Shumkonia mesophila: one gene and its partner. The main gene of each other region encodes a partner of the protein of the gene in region 2 in a complex. Links are inferred from orthologs where the notes say so. Each region holds a gene or a part of one and is shown on either strand. Other genes may lie near its edges.

Evidence for each region. Proteins that work in one complex are often made in the same cells at the same time.
Region 1: the proteins of mfd (region 2) and uvrA are in contact, whole or in part, in a crystal structure (PDB 4DFC), measured with the Escherichia coli proteins. The link is inferred for Shumkonia mesophila from one-to-one orthologs.

Annotation. Positions count from the first base shown.
Region 1 is NZ_JAOTID010000010.1:115,891-120,611, forward strand. What follows is about bases 1,320-4,721. They hold uvrA (excinuclease ABC subunit UvrA), read right to left. Parts: upstream 4,367-4,721; coding sequence 1,520-4,366; downstream 1,320-1,519. Other genes in these bases: ODR01_RS16525 (hypothetical protein), read right to left, coding at 1,320-1,344; ODR01_RS16535 (methyl-accepting chemotaxis protein), read right to left, coding at 4,493-4,721. Also shown: methylenetetrahydrofolate--tRNA-(uracil(54)-C(5))-methyltransferase (FADH(2)-oxidizing) TrmFO, read right to left, coding at 1-62; ODR01_RS16520 (rhodanese-like domain-containing protein), read left to right, coding at 210-647; more of ODR01_RS16525, read right to left, coding at 673-1,319. UniProt on the Escherichia coli protein: The UvrABC repair system catalyzes the recognition and processing of DNA lesions. UvrA is an ATPase and a DNA-binding protein. A damage recognition complex composed of 2 UvrA and 2 UvrB subunits scans DNA for abnormalities.
Region 2 is NZ_JAOTID010000002.1:401,126-407,816, forward strand. The notes cover bases 1,540-5,592. They hold mfd (transcription-repair coupling factor), read right to left. Parts: upstream 5,226-5,592; coding sequence 1,740-5,225; downstream 1,540-1,739. Other genes in these bases: ODR01_RS05240 (MBL fold metallo-hydrolase), read right to left, coding at 1,540-1,666; ODR01_RS05250 (FAD assembly factor SdhE), read right to left, coding at 5,230-5,493; recG (ATP-dependent DNA helicase RecG), read left to right, coding at 5,565-5,592. Outside these bases: ODR01_RS05235 (DsbA family oxidoreductase), read left to right, coding at 1-56; more of ODR01_RS05240, read right to left, coding at 53-1,539; more of recG, read left to right, coding at 5,593-6,691. UniProt on the Escherichia coli protein: Couples transcription and DNA repair by recognizing RNA polymerase (RNAP) stalled at DNA lesions. Mediates ATP-dependent release of RNAP and its truncated transcript from the DNA, and recruitment of nucleotide excision repair machinery to the damaged site.

The DNA.
Region 1 (4,721 bases), on a different replicon or contig from region 2:
GCCAGTTGCCAAACGGCCTCGGTGCCGGCAAGGCCGCCGCCGATGACGTGAACGGATCGCATCTGGGAAAGAGGTGTCGTCATGCCCGAGACACATAGAACGCCGCCGCCCGCCTTGCAACGGCAACTCGCGCGGCCTGCCTCTTGACAGTGGGGCGAAGCGGCTTTTAGGTGCGATCCAGCAATCCAAGCAGCAATTTCGGTGAACCCATGCCCGAAGGTTTCGATCCGCAGACGATATGGATGGTCGCCATCCTTCTGATGGCCTTCGCGGCCATGAAGTACGTGATTCCGCGCCTGGTGGCGGGGGTGCCCTTCCTGGAGCCGCAGGCGGTCCAGCAGCGCCTGACGGCGGGCGAGGATGTCGTCATCGTGGACGTGCGTAGCCCCGACGAATTCATCGGCCCGCTCGGCCACGCGCCTGGGGCCGTCAACGTGCCGCTGGGCGATCTGGCCGGTCGCCTTGCTGCTGGGGCCGGGGGCTTGGATGATCTCAAGGGGCTGCCGGTCTTTGTGATGTGCAAGACGGCCAACCGTTCGCCCCACGCGGCCCGCCTGCTCAAGAAGCGGGGCTTCACCAACGTTGCCGTGGTCAAGGGCGGCATGGGCGCCTGGAAGCGCGCCGGCCTGCCGGTCGAAACCTCCTGACGATCGGGTCGGCTCCGGCGGGCTCTCAGTTGTCGCGCACGATGGTGCCCGACATGCGGAACATGCTGTTTTTCGACAGCCCGACGATGATGCAGCCGTCGCCGACGTTATACACCTGCCAGCTGTTGATGACGGTGGTCGATCCCTTGGGAACACCGACTAGCTTCTCGCCCGAGGCATCCAGGTTGCGGATGGCGCCGCGTCCCTGCGGATCGGCCTTGATGTAATAGCTGCCGTTCCCGCTGACATCGAGCATCGAATCGCGGCAGACGTAGGCATGGCGAATGTGGTGCGCCAGCCGTTCCATGCCGGCCACCGCCTTGGCGTAATAGATGCACCGCGCATTCAACTGCTCGCGGGTCGATTCCCTCGGCAGGCCGACCAGTTGGTAGATGTCGGCATCGGCGTAGTACCATCCCTTGGGGGTGGTGTATTCCGCGATCATGTTCCGGCAGCGGTCGACGTCCTCGGCCCGGTATTCCTCCTCGGCGGGCAACGCCGTCGGGCCGGCGGATTGACCCTTCGTCACGAAGGTCTCCAGCCGCGCCATGGCCGGCCTGTTGAGTTCGTACGCCACCGTGTAGGCGTACCACCCCAACAGGGCCACCGCCGGAATTCCCACAATCCAGTAAAGCCGCCTGACTTCCCTCGAGCGCCAGAAGGACCGGCCTTCTCCCGTCATTGTCTTCCGTGCCACGTTGCCACCCGATCACCGTCCCCCGATCGTGGCGGGACTGCCCCCATTATGATGTTCGACGGCACGCTTTACGCGGCTCTTGCCGATAGATTTACTAAATTTCGTGGAATTTGGATGCAGAAAAATCCCGGCGCCGCGCGAGAGGGGCGCTCGGGTCCCGGCCGGCCGGCGGCGGTCAGGCGCGTTTGCGGGTCGACGCCGGAGCCAGACGGTCGGCCAGATAGTGGCCGGTGAAGCTGTCGGCGTGGGCGGCGATATCTTCCGGCGTCCCGGCGGCGATGACGCGGCCGCCCTTGTGGCCGCCCTCGGGGCCAAGGTCGATGACCCAGTCTGCGGTCTTGATGACCTCCAGGTTGTGCTCGATGACGACCACGGTGTTGCCCTGGTCGACCAGGGTGTGCAGCACTTCCAGCAGCTTGCGCACGTCCTCGAAGTGCAGGCCGGTGGTCGGCTCGTCGAGGATGTAGAAGGTCTTGCCGGTGGCCCGCCGCGACAGTTCCTTGGCCAGCTTGACGCGCTGCGCCTCGCCGCCCGAAAGGGTCGTGGCCTGCTGGCCGAGGTGGATGTAGCCGAGCCCCACCTGTTCCAGGGTTTCCAGCTTGTTGCGGATGATCGGCACCGCCTTGAAGAAACGGCTTCCTTCCTCCACCGTCATATCAAGAACGTCAGCTATAGATTTGTTACGGAACGTTATTTCAAGGGTTTCTCTGTTGTAGCGCTTGCCGTGGCAAACGTCGCAGGTGACGTAGACGTCGGGCAGGAAATGCATCTCGATCTTGATGACGCCGTCACCCTGGCAGGCCTCGCAGCGGCCGCCCTTGACATTGAACGAGAAGCGGCCCGGCTTGTAGCCGCGCGCCCTGGCCTCGGGCTGGTTGGCGAACCAGTCGCGGATGGGCCCGAACGCCCCGGTGTAGGTGGCCGGGTTGGAGCGCGGCGTGCGGCCGATCGGCGACTGGTCGATGTCGACCACCTTGTCGATGAATTCCAGCCCCTCGATGGCGTCGTGTTCGCCCGGCGACACGCGGGCGCCGTTGAGGCGACGGGCCAGCGCCTGGTACAGGGTCTCGGTGATCAGCGTCGACTTGCCGCTGCCCGACACCCCGGTGACGCAGACGAAGGTGCCGAGCGGGAAGTCCACCGTCAGGTTCTGCAGGTTGTTGGCCCTGGCGCCGACCACGCGCAGGGCGCGCCCCTTGCGCCCCTTGCGGCGCTGGGCCGGCTTGGGGACCTGGCGGAATCCGGAAAGGTACTGGCCGGTCAGGCTGGCCGGGTCCTGCATGATCTTCTCGGGCGTCCCCTCGGCGACCACCCTGCCGCCGTGGATGCCGGCGCCGGGTCCCATGTCGATGACGTGGTCGGCGGTCAGGATGGCGTCCTCGTCGTGCTCGACGACGATCACCGTGTTGCCGAGGTCGCGCAGGTGGCGCAGCGTTTCCAACAGCCGGTTGTTGTCGCGCTGGTGCAGCCCGATCGACGGCTCGTCGAGCACATAGAGCACCCCGGTCAAGCCCGAGCCGATCTGCGAGGCCAGCCGGATGCGCTGGCTTTCGCCGCCCGAAAGGGTCCCGGAATTGCGCGCCAGGGTCAGGTATTCCAGGCCGACGTTCTTGAGGAATCCCAGCCGCTCGTTGATCTCGCGCAGGATGCGCCGGGCGATTTCCTTCTGCTGGGGCGTGAAGGTGGCGTCGATGCCGGCGAACCAGGCGGCGGCATCGTCGATGGACATGGCGGCGACTTCGCTGATGTTGAGGCGGCCGATCTTGACCGCCAGGGCCTCCGGCTTCAGGCGGTGGCCGCCGCAGGTGGCGCAGGTGGTGACGGTCTGGAAGCGGGACAACTCGTCGCGCACCCAGGCGGAATCGGTTTCGCGCCAGCGTCGCTCCATGTTGGGAATGACGCCCTCGAACGGTTTCTTGATCTCATAGGACCGGCGGCCGTCGTCGTAGCGCATGGGTACCGCCTCGTTGCCCGACCCGTAGAGGACGGCCTGGCGCACCGCCTCGGGCAGGCGCGCGAATGGCTTGGTCAGGTCGAAGCGGTAGTGGCCGGCCAGGCTGTCGAGCGTCTGGCGGTAGTACTGCGAGGTCGAATTGGCCCACGGCGCGACGGCCCCCTCGTCGAGCGACAGGCGGTCGTCGGGCACCACCAGGTCGGGGTCGAAGAACATCTCGGTGCCCAGGCCGTCGCAGGCCGGGCAGGCGCCGAATGGGTTGTTGAAGGAAAACAGCCGCGGTTCGATCTCGTCGATGGTGAAACCCGACACCGGGCAGGCGAACTTGGCCGAGAACGAGGTTCGCTCGGCGGTGTCGGCGTTCTCGGCGAAAACCAAGCCATCGGCCAGTTCGAGCGCGGTTTCGAAGCTATCGGCCAGACGGGTCTGGATGCCGTCGCGCACCACCACGCGATCGACCACCACCTCGATATCGTGCTTGAGCTTCTTGTTGAGCGCCGGCGCGTCCTCGATGTCGTAGGCGGTGCCGTCGACCTTGACCCGCTGGAAGCCGCGCTTGCGCAGGTCCTGAAGCTCCTTTTTGTATTCGCCCTTGCGGCCGCGCACGATCGGCGCCAGCAGGAGAAGCCGGGTACCTTCCGCCAAGGCCATGACTCGATCCACCATCTGGCTGACCGTCTGGCTTTCTATGGGAAGCCCGGTGGCCGGCGAGTGCGGCACGCCGACGCGCGCAAACAGCAGCCGCATGTAGTCGTAGATCTCGGTGACGGTGCCGACCGTCGAGCGCGGGTTGCGCGACGTGGTCTTCTGCTCGATGGAAATGGCCGGCGACAGCCCCTCGATGGAATCGACGTCCGGCTTCTGCATCAGCTCGAGGAATTGGCGGGCGTAGGCCGAAAGCGATTCGACATAACGCCGCTGGCCTTCGGCATAGATGGTGTCGAAGGCAAGCGAGGACTTGCCCGACCCCGACAGTCCGGTGATGACGGTCAGGCTGTCGCGCGGGATGTCGACGTCGACGTTGCGCAGATTGTGCTCGCGGGCACCACGGATTTCGATCTTGTCCATCGTCGGTTAACGGCTTTTTGCGGGAGGTTTCGCGCTTGGTGGGACTGGTCCCCCCATATATGGATCAATCGGAGCCGTAAAGGGAGTCCCCTTGCCATTTCGGCGAATTCGCGCGCCTTCGGAAATTCAAGAGTAGCTGCTGGCCGGCCGGATATCTTCGATAAATTTCGAGACCCGCGTGTGAAGAAGCTCGGCCTGTCCCGACAGGGCGACCGAGGCGTCCAGAACTTCTCTTGCCACCGAATCATTGCGGGCCGTTGCGTCACCGACGCCTTGGATGTGGTGGGCAACCTTGTGGGTGACCTGCCCGGTCTGTTCCATGCTCTGGAAAATGGTCTGGATCGTCGCCCGCTCT
Region 2 (6,691 bases):
CCCGCCTGATCGATGCGGCGGCGGTGACGGCCGAAAACGCCACCTGTTCCTCCTAGGCCGCCCGTTCCCCGCCTTTCAGGGTGCGCCGCAGGTCGACGAGCAGGCGCCGGCGGGTTTCCACGTCCGGCAGCGTCCGAAGGTCGTTGGCGAGTTCGAGCAACAGCGCCGCATAGTCGTTGTGCCAGTCCGACGTCGCGGTTTCGCTGACGCTCGCCGGATCGAGGCGCGGGCGGTCCAGATGGCGTTTCGGGGCGCCGTCGATGGCAAGGTCGAAGACCTCGTCCAGTTGCGGAACGAACACCAGGTTCGGGTCGAACTGGGCCTTGATCAGGCGGCTGCGCAGCGCCTCGATGACCGACTGCTCGCCATGGCTGAGGAAAATGCCGCCGGCGACCGGCAGGCGCGCGCGGATCCAGTCGACGATCTGCTCGCGGTCGGCATGGGCGGAATAGAAGTCGACCGAGCGGATGCGCGCCTTCACCGACACTTCCTGGCCATGGATGCGCACCTTCTTGGCGCCGTCCAGGATCAGGCTGCCCAGGGTGCCGGGCGCCTGGTAGCCGACGAAAAGTACGGTGGCCTTGGGGTTGCTGAGGTTGTTCAGGAGATGGTGGCGGATGCGGCCGGCGTCGCACATGCCGCTGGCCGCCATGATGATGGCCCCCGAGCGGACGGCCTCCAGCGCCATGCTTTCGTCGACGCTTTGGATGAAGCGGATGGAAGGATGGCGGAACGGATTGACGGTCCCGTTGATGCCTTCCAGATGGCCGCTGTGCTTCTCGAACACCTCGGTGGCGCGGATCGCCAGGGGCGAGTCGAGATAGATCTGGATCTGGGGGATCTGGCCCTCGTCCATCAGCATGCCGAGGTCGAACAGCAGTTCCTGGGTGCGCTCGACCGCGAAGGCCGGGATCAGGATGTTGCCGCCGCTCTTGACCGCCGCGTCGATCTCGGCCTTCAAGGCGCCACGGCGGGCCTCCGGCGACAGGTCGGAGCGGTCGCGGTCGCCATAGGTGCTTTCGACCACCAGGTAGTCCAGGTCCTTCGGGCCTTGCGGATTGGATTGCAGGGTCTTTTGGTCGGGTCCGACGTCGCCCGAGAAGAGAATCCGCTTGGCGCTGCCGTTTCCCTTGCCCGCCGCCAGTTCGAACTCGATGGAGGCGGAACCGAGGATGTGGCCGGCGTTCCAGAAGCGGACCCGCACCCCGGGACCGCCATCGAACCATTCCTCAAGCGGCACATAGCGGATGCCCTCGGCCGCCCGCGCCCCGTCCTCCTTGGTGTAGATGGGAAAGACGGGCGGCAGGTCGCGGCGCCGGTTGCGCTGGTTGATCCGCTTCACCTCGAATTCCTGGATGTGGCCGGAATCGGGCAGCATGTAGGTCAGAAGGTCGCGCGTCGCCTCGGTGGCGAAGACCGGCCCGTCGAAGCCGCTCTTCAGCAGCTTGGGCAAAAGGCCCGTATGGTCGATGTGGGCATGGGTCAGGAAGACGGCGTCAACGGCCTTGGCGTCGAACGGGAAGTCGCCATAGTTGAGTTCGCGGATGGTCTTGGTGCCCTGGAACATCCCGCAGTCCACCAGGAAGCGGAACCCCGGAACCGAGACGTGGTAGCACGAGCCGGTCACCGTACGGGCGGCGCCGCAGAACTTGATCTTGAACTCCATCGGCCTTTTCTCCGCTGTTGCCGAAACCCGCCGTTCGGACGGGGTTCCTCCTGAATGGGGCGGCCACGCGCCGCTAGTTTTTTGCCGCCGCGACGGCGGCCAGTTCCTTCATCAGCCACGAGACGCCTTTCAGGCGGGCCGTGACGTCGTCCCAGCTGCGAATGTAGACCAGCTTTTGGTCGGGACGCAGCTTTGCCGTGCCGACCTGCTGGGTGAGAAAGCGCACCATCCCCTCGGGGTTGGCGAAGGAGTCGTTGCGGAACGACAGCACGGCGCCGCGCGGGCCGGCCTCGACCTTGGAAACACCGGCCTGCCGGCACAGGCACTTGACCGCCACCGTCTGCAACAGGTTGTCGACCTCGGCCGGCAGCGGCCCGAAACGGTCGATCATCTCGGCAGCCAGGGCGTCGATCTCGGCGGCGTCGGCCAGGCGCGCGATCCGCCGGTACAGGCTGAGTCTGACCCCGAGGTCGGCGACATAGCTTTCCGGGATCAGCACCGCCATGCCGAGGCCGACCTGCGGGCTCCACTCGGTATCGGCCAGGTCCCCCTCCCCGGCGCCCCGGGCCTCGGCCACCGCCTCTTCCAGCATCTGCTGGTAAAGCTCGACGCCGACCTCGCGGATGTGGCCCGACTGCTCCTCGCCCAGCAGGTTGCCGGCGCCCCGGATGTCGAGGTCGTGGCTGGCCAGCGAGAAACCGGCGCCCAGGGAATCGAGGGTCTGCATGACCTCCAGACGTTTCTCGGCGGCGGGTGTCAGCTTCTGGCGCGGCGGCAGCGTCAGGTAGGCGTAGGCGCGCACCTTGGAGCGGCCGACCCGGCCGCGCAGCTGATAGAGCTGGGCCAGGCCGAAGCGGTCGGCGCGGTGGATGATGATGGTGTTGACCGACGGCAGGTCGAGGCCGGATTCGATGATGTTGGTGGACAGCAGGATGTCGGCTTTGCCGTCGTAGAAGGTGGCGACGCGCGCTTCGAGCTCGCTCGGCGTCATCTTGCCGTGGGCGAGGATGACGTTGACCTCGGGCACCAGCTTGGCCAGGGCCTCGCTGACCCCTTCCAGGTCTTCGATGCGCGGGCACACGTAGAAGGTCTGACCGCCGCGGTATCGCTCGCGCAGGATGGCCTCGCGGATGATCACCGGATCGTAGGGCAGGACGAAGGTGCGCACCGCCAGGCGGTCGACCGGCGGCGTGGCGATCAGGCTCAACTCGCGCACGCCCGTCAGCGCCATTTGCAGGGTGCGCGGAATCGGCGTGGCGCTGAGCGTCAGGACATGGACGTCCGACTTGATCTGTTTCAGGCGTTCCTTGTGGGCGACGCCGAAATGCTGTTCCTCGTCGACCACCAGCAGGCCGAGGTCGCTAAAGGCGATGGATTTGGCGAGCAACGCATGGGTGCCGATGATGATGTCCACCGTTCCCTTGGCCAGCTCCTCCTTGGTGCGCTTGGCGGTGGCGGCGGGGACCAGCCGCGACAGCTGCTCGACGCGCACCGGATAGTCGGCGAAACGCGCGCGGAAGGTCTGGAAATGCTGGCGGCACAGCAACGTCGTCGGCACCACCACGGCGACCTGTCGGCCCGACAGCACGGATACGAAGGCGGCGCGCAGCGCCACCTCGGTCTTGCCGAAGCCGACGTCGCCGCAGATCAGGCGGTCGGCCGGAATGCCGCGCGCCAGATCGCCCAGGGTGTCTTGGATGGCGCGGTACTGGTCCTCGGTCTCGGTATAGGGGAAGCGGGCGCAGAATTCCTCGAACAAGCCTTCCGGCGGCGCCAGCACCGGGGCCGGGCGCAGTTGCCGGGCGGCCGCCACGCCGATCAGCTTTTCCGCCATGTCGCGGATGCGCTGCTTGAGGCGGGCCTTGCGGGCCTGCCAGGCGGCGCCGCCCAGCCGGTCCAACTGGGCGTCGGTCTGGTCGGAGCCATAGCGGCTCAGCACCTCGATGTTCTCGACCGGCAGGAACAGCTTGTCGCCGCCGTCGTAGAGAATGCGCAGGCAATCGTGCGGGGCGCCGCCGACCTCGATGGTGGTGAGCCCGTCGTAGCGGCCGATGCCGTGGTCGACGTGCACCACCAAGTCGCCCTCGCTCAAGGCGGTGGCGTCGGCGATGACGTTTTCGGGCCGGATCTTGCGCCGGCTCGGCCGGTTCATCCGTTCGCCCAGGATGTCCTGCTCGCTGATGAAGACGGCGTCCGGCCCGGCGAACCCGCGCTCGATGCCGAGCACCGCCATGGCCACGCGGTCGGCGCCGAGCGTGCTTACCTCGGCCCAGGTTTCGGCCGGGCTGAGGGCATCCAGGCCATGTTCCTTGAGCAGCGAGCCCAGGCGGTCGCGCGAGCCTGCCGAGAAGGCGGCGATGACGACCCGCCGCCCGCCCCGCATCTCGGCTTTCGCATGGTCGCGGATGTCGTCGAAGACGTTGACGTCGGGCCGCACGCGGGCATCGCTGAAATCGCGGCCCGGGCGGCCGCCGGCATCGGGGCTGTCTTCGGATACCGGGCCGGCGAAGGGCGACAGGGTGGCCAGGGGTTTCTCGACGAGGAGAGTGCGCCATTCCGCGGCGTCAAGGTAAAGGCGTTCGGACGGCACCGGGTTGTAGGGGGTGGCCGTGGCCGCCAGTTTGCCGTCGGCGATGCTCCGGCGGGTCAGGTAGTATTCGTCGATCAGATCGAGACGGGCATCGCGGGCTTCCTCGGCCTGGTGGTCGAGGATGACGGCGCCGGCCGGCAGGTAGTCGAACAGCGTTTCCAGCCGGCCATAAAACAGCGGCAGCCAGTGTTCCATGCCGATATGGCGCCGGCCCTCCGACACCGCCTCGTACAAGGCGTCGTCGTGAATGGCGGCGCCGATCAGTTCGCGATAGCCGGTGCGGAAACGCTGGATGGCCTCCTTGTCCAGGGGCACCTCGCTCACCGGCTTCAGCACGGTGGCTTCGAGCTTGCCGGTGGATCGCTGCGAGGTCGGCTCGAAGGTCCGGATGCCTTCCAGTTCGTCGCCGAAGAAGTCGAGGCGCACCGGCATGTCGAGGCCCGGCGGAAAAACGTCGACGATGCCGCCGCGCACCGCGAACTCGCCCGGCTCCATCACCGTTTCCGAGCGCCCGAAGCCGTGGCGGACGAGGAAATCCGTCACCGCGCCGGGATCGAGACGCCCGCCGGCGGCGATGGTCAGCGTGGCGCCGGCAAAAGCCTCGCGCGGGGGCACTCGTTGCAGGATGGCCGAAACCGTTGTCAGCACGATGCGGGCTTGAGCCGGGCTCGGTCGGCCGGTCAGAAGCCGGGTCAGCGTGTCGATGCGGCGGCTGACGATCTGGGCGTTCGGCGAAACGCGATCGTAAGGCAGGCAATCCCAGGCCGGGAACTCCAGCCGCTCGACGTCGGGCGCGAAAAAGGCCACCGCTTCCGAGGTCTGGGCCAAACGGACGTCGTCGCGAGCGATGAACAGGATGTCGAGCCCGCCCGCCGCCAGTTCCGCGAGAATCCGCGCGTCGTATCCCTGGGGAGCGCCCCAGACCTGAAGACGGCCTTGGGATTTGAGTTTTTCTAGTAAATTTTTCAACAGACTAAATGTTTTTTCTAAAGTTCTTTATAAGATCTACAAGGGCGCCGTCGATGGTCGCCGGCACCGCCTTCTTGCCGACCACCCAATCGAGAAGGTCGTTGTCGTTGGCCTCCAGCAGGGCCTCGAAGCCATCGAGCTGGCCGCCGTCGAGTTCGGCCAGATAGCGGTCGGCGAAGGCGCGCAGCAGCAGGCTGGTTTCCAGCATGCCGCGCTGGCGACTGCGGAACAGGAGGCGCTTTCGGCGGATGTCGGGCGATTCGGGCATTGTGTCCTCCGTCGGCTACCGTAGGATATAACCCCTTGCGCCGGTCCTGTCAGCCTGCACGAATGGGAAGCATGCGCCCGGAGATCCTGTTTCCGCTGTTCAAGCCCGTCACCTCGCTTCCCGGGGTGGGACCGCGTTTGGCCAAGGCCATCGAGACGATGGCCGGCGGGCGCGTCGTCGACCTCTACTGGCATCTGCCGAGCGGCCTCATCGACCGCCGCTACGCGCCCAAGGTGGCCGAGGCCCGCCCGGGCGAGATCGCCACCATGACGGTGCGCGTCGAGCGTCACGTGAAGCCCGGCAACCCGCGCCTCCCTTATAAGGTGTATGCGGCGGACGACACCGGAACCCTCGCGCTGGTCTTCTTTCACGCCCACGCCGACTATCTGCGCAAGACCCTGCCCGAGGGCGAGGTCCGCGTCGTCAGCGGCAAGGTCGAGCATTTCGGCCGCGAGATCCAGATGACCCATCCGGATCACATCGGCACGCCGGACGAGCTGGAACGCCTGCAGACGGTCGAGCCGGTCTATCCGCTGACGGCGGGCCTGACGCTCAAGGTGCTGGCCAAGGCGATGGCCGCCGCCCTCGACCTGGCGCCGGATTTCCCGGGGGAATGGATCGACCCGCCCCTGGCCAGGCAGCGCGGCTGGGGCGCCTGGCGCGATTCCCTTGCCGCCGCCCACCGGCCGGACGGCCCGGCGGCGCTGGAACCGATGGCGCCGGCCCGCGCCCGCCTTGCCTACGACGAGTTGCTGGCCAACCAGTTGGCGCTGGCCCTGGTACGGCTCAACATGCGCCGGCTTCCCGGCCGCGCCATCGCCGGCGACGGGCGGCTGCGGGCAAAGGTTGAAGCCGCCCTGCCCTTCGAATTGACCGCCTCGCAGCGCGTGGCGCTGGGCGAAATCGTCGCCGACATGGCGGCGCCGACCCGCATGCTGCGCCTGGTGCAGGGCGACGTCGGCAGCGGCAAGACGGTGGTGGCGCTCCTGGCCATGCTGGCGGCGGCGGAGGCCGGCGGCCAGGCCGTGCTGATGGCGCCGACCGAGATCCTGGCCCGCCAGCATATGGCCACCATCGAGCCGCTGGCCGCCGCCGCCGGCATCCGCGTGGGCCTGCTGACCGGGCGCGAGAAGGGCAAGGCCCGCGCCGCCCTGATGGAAGCCTTGGCGGACGGCGGCATCGATCTGGCCGTCGGTAC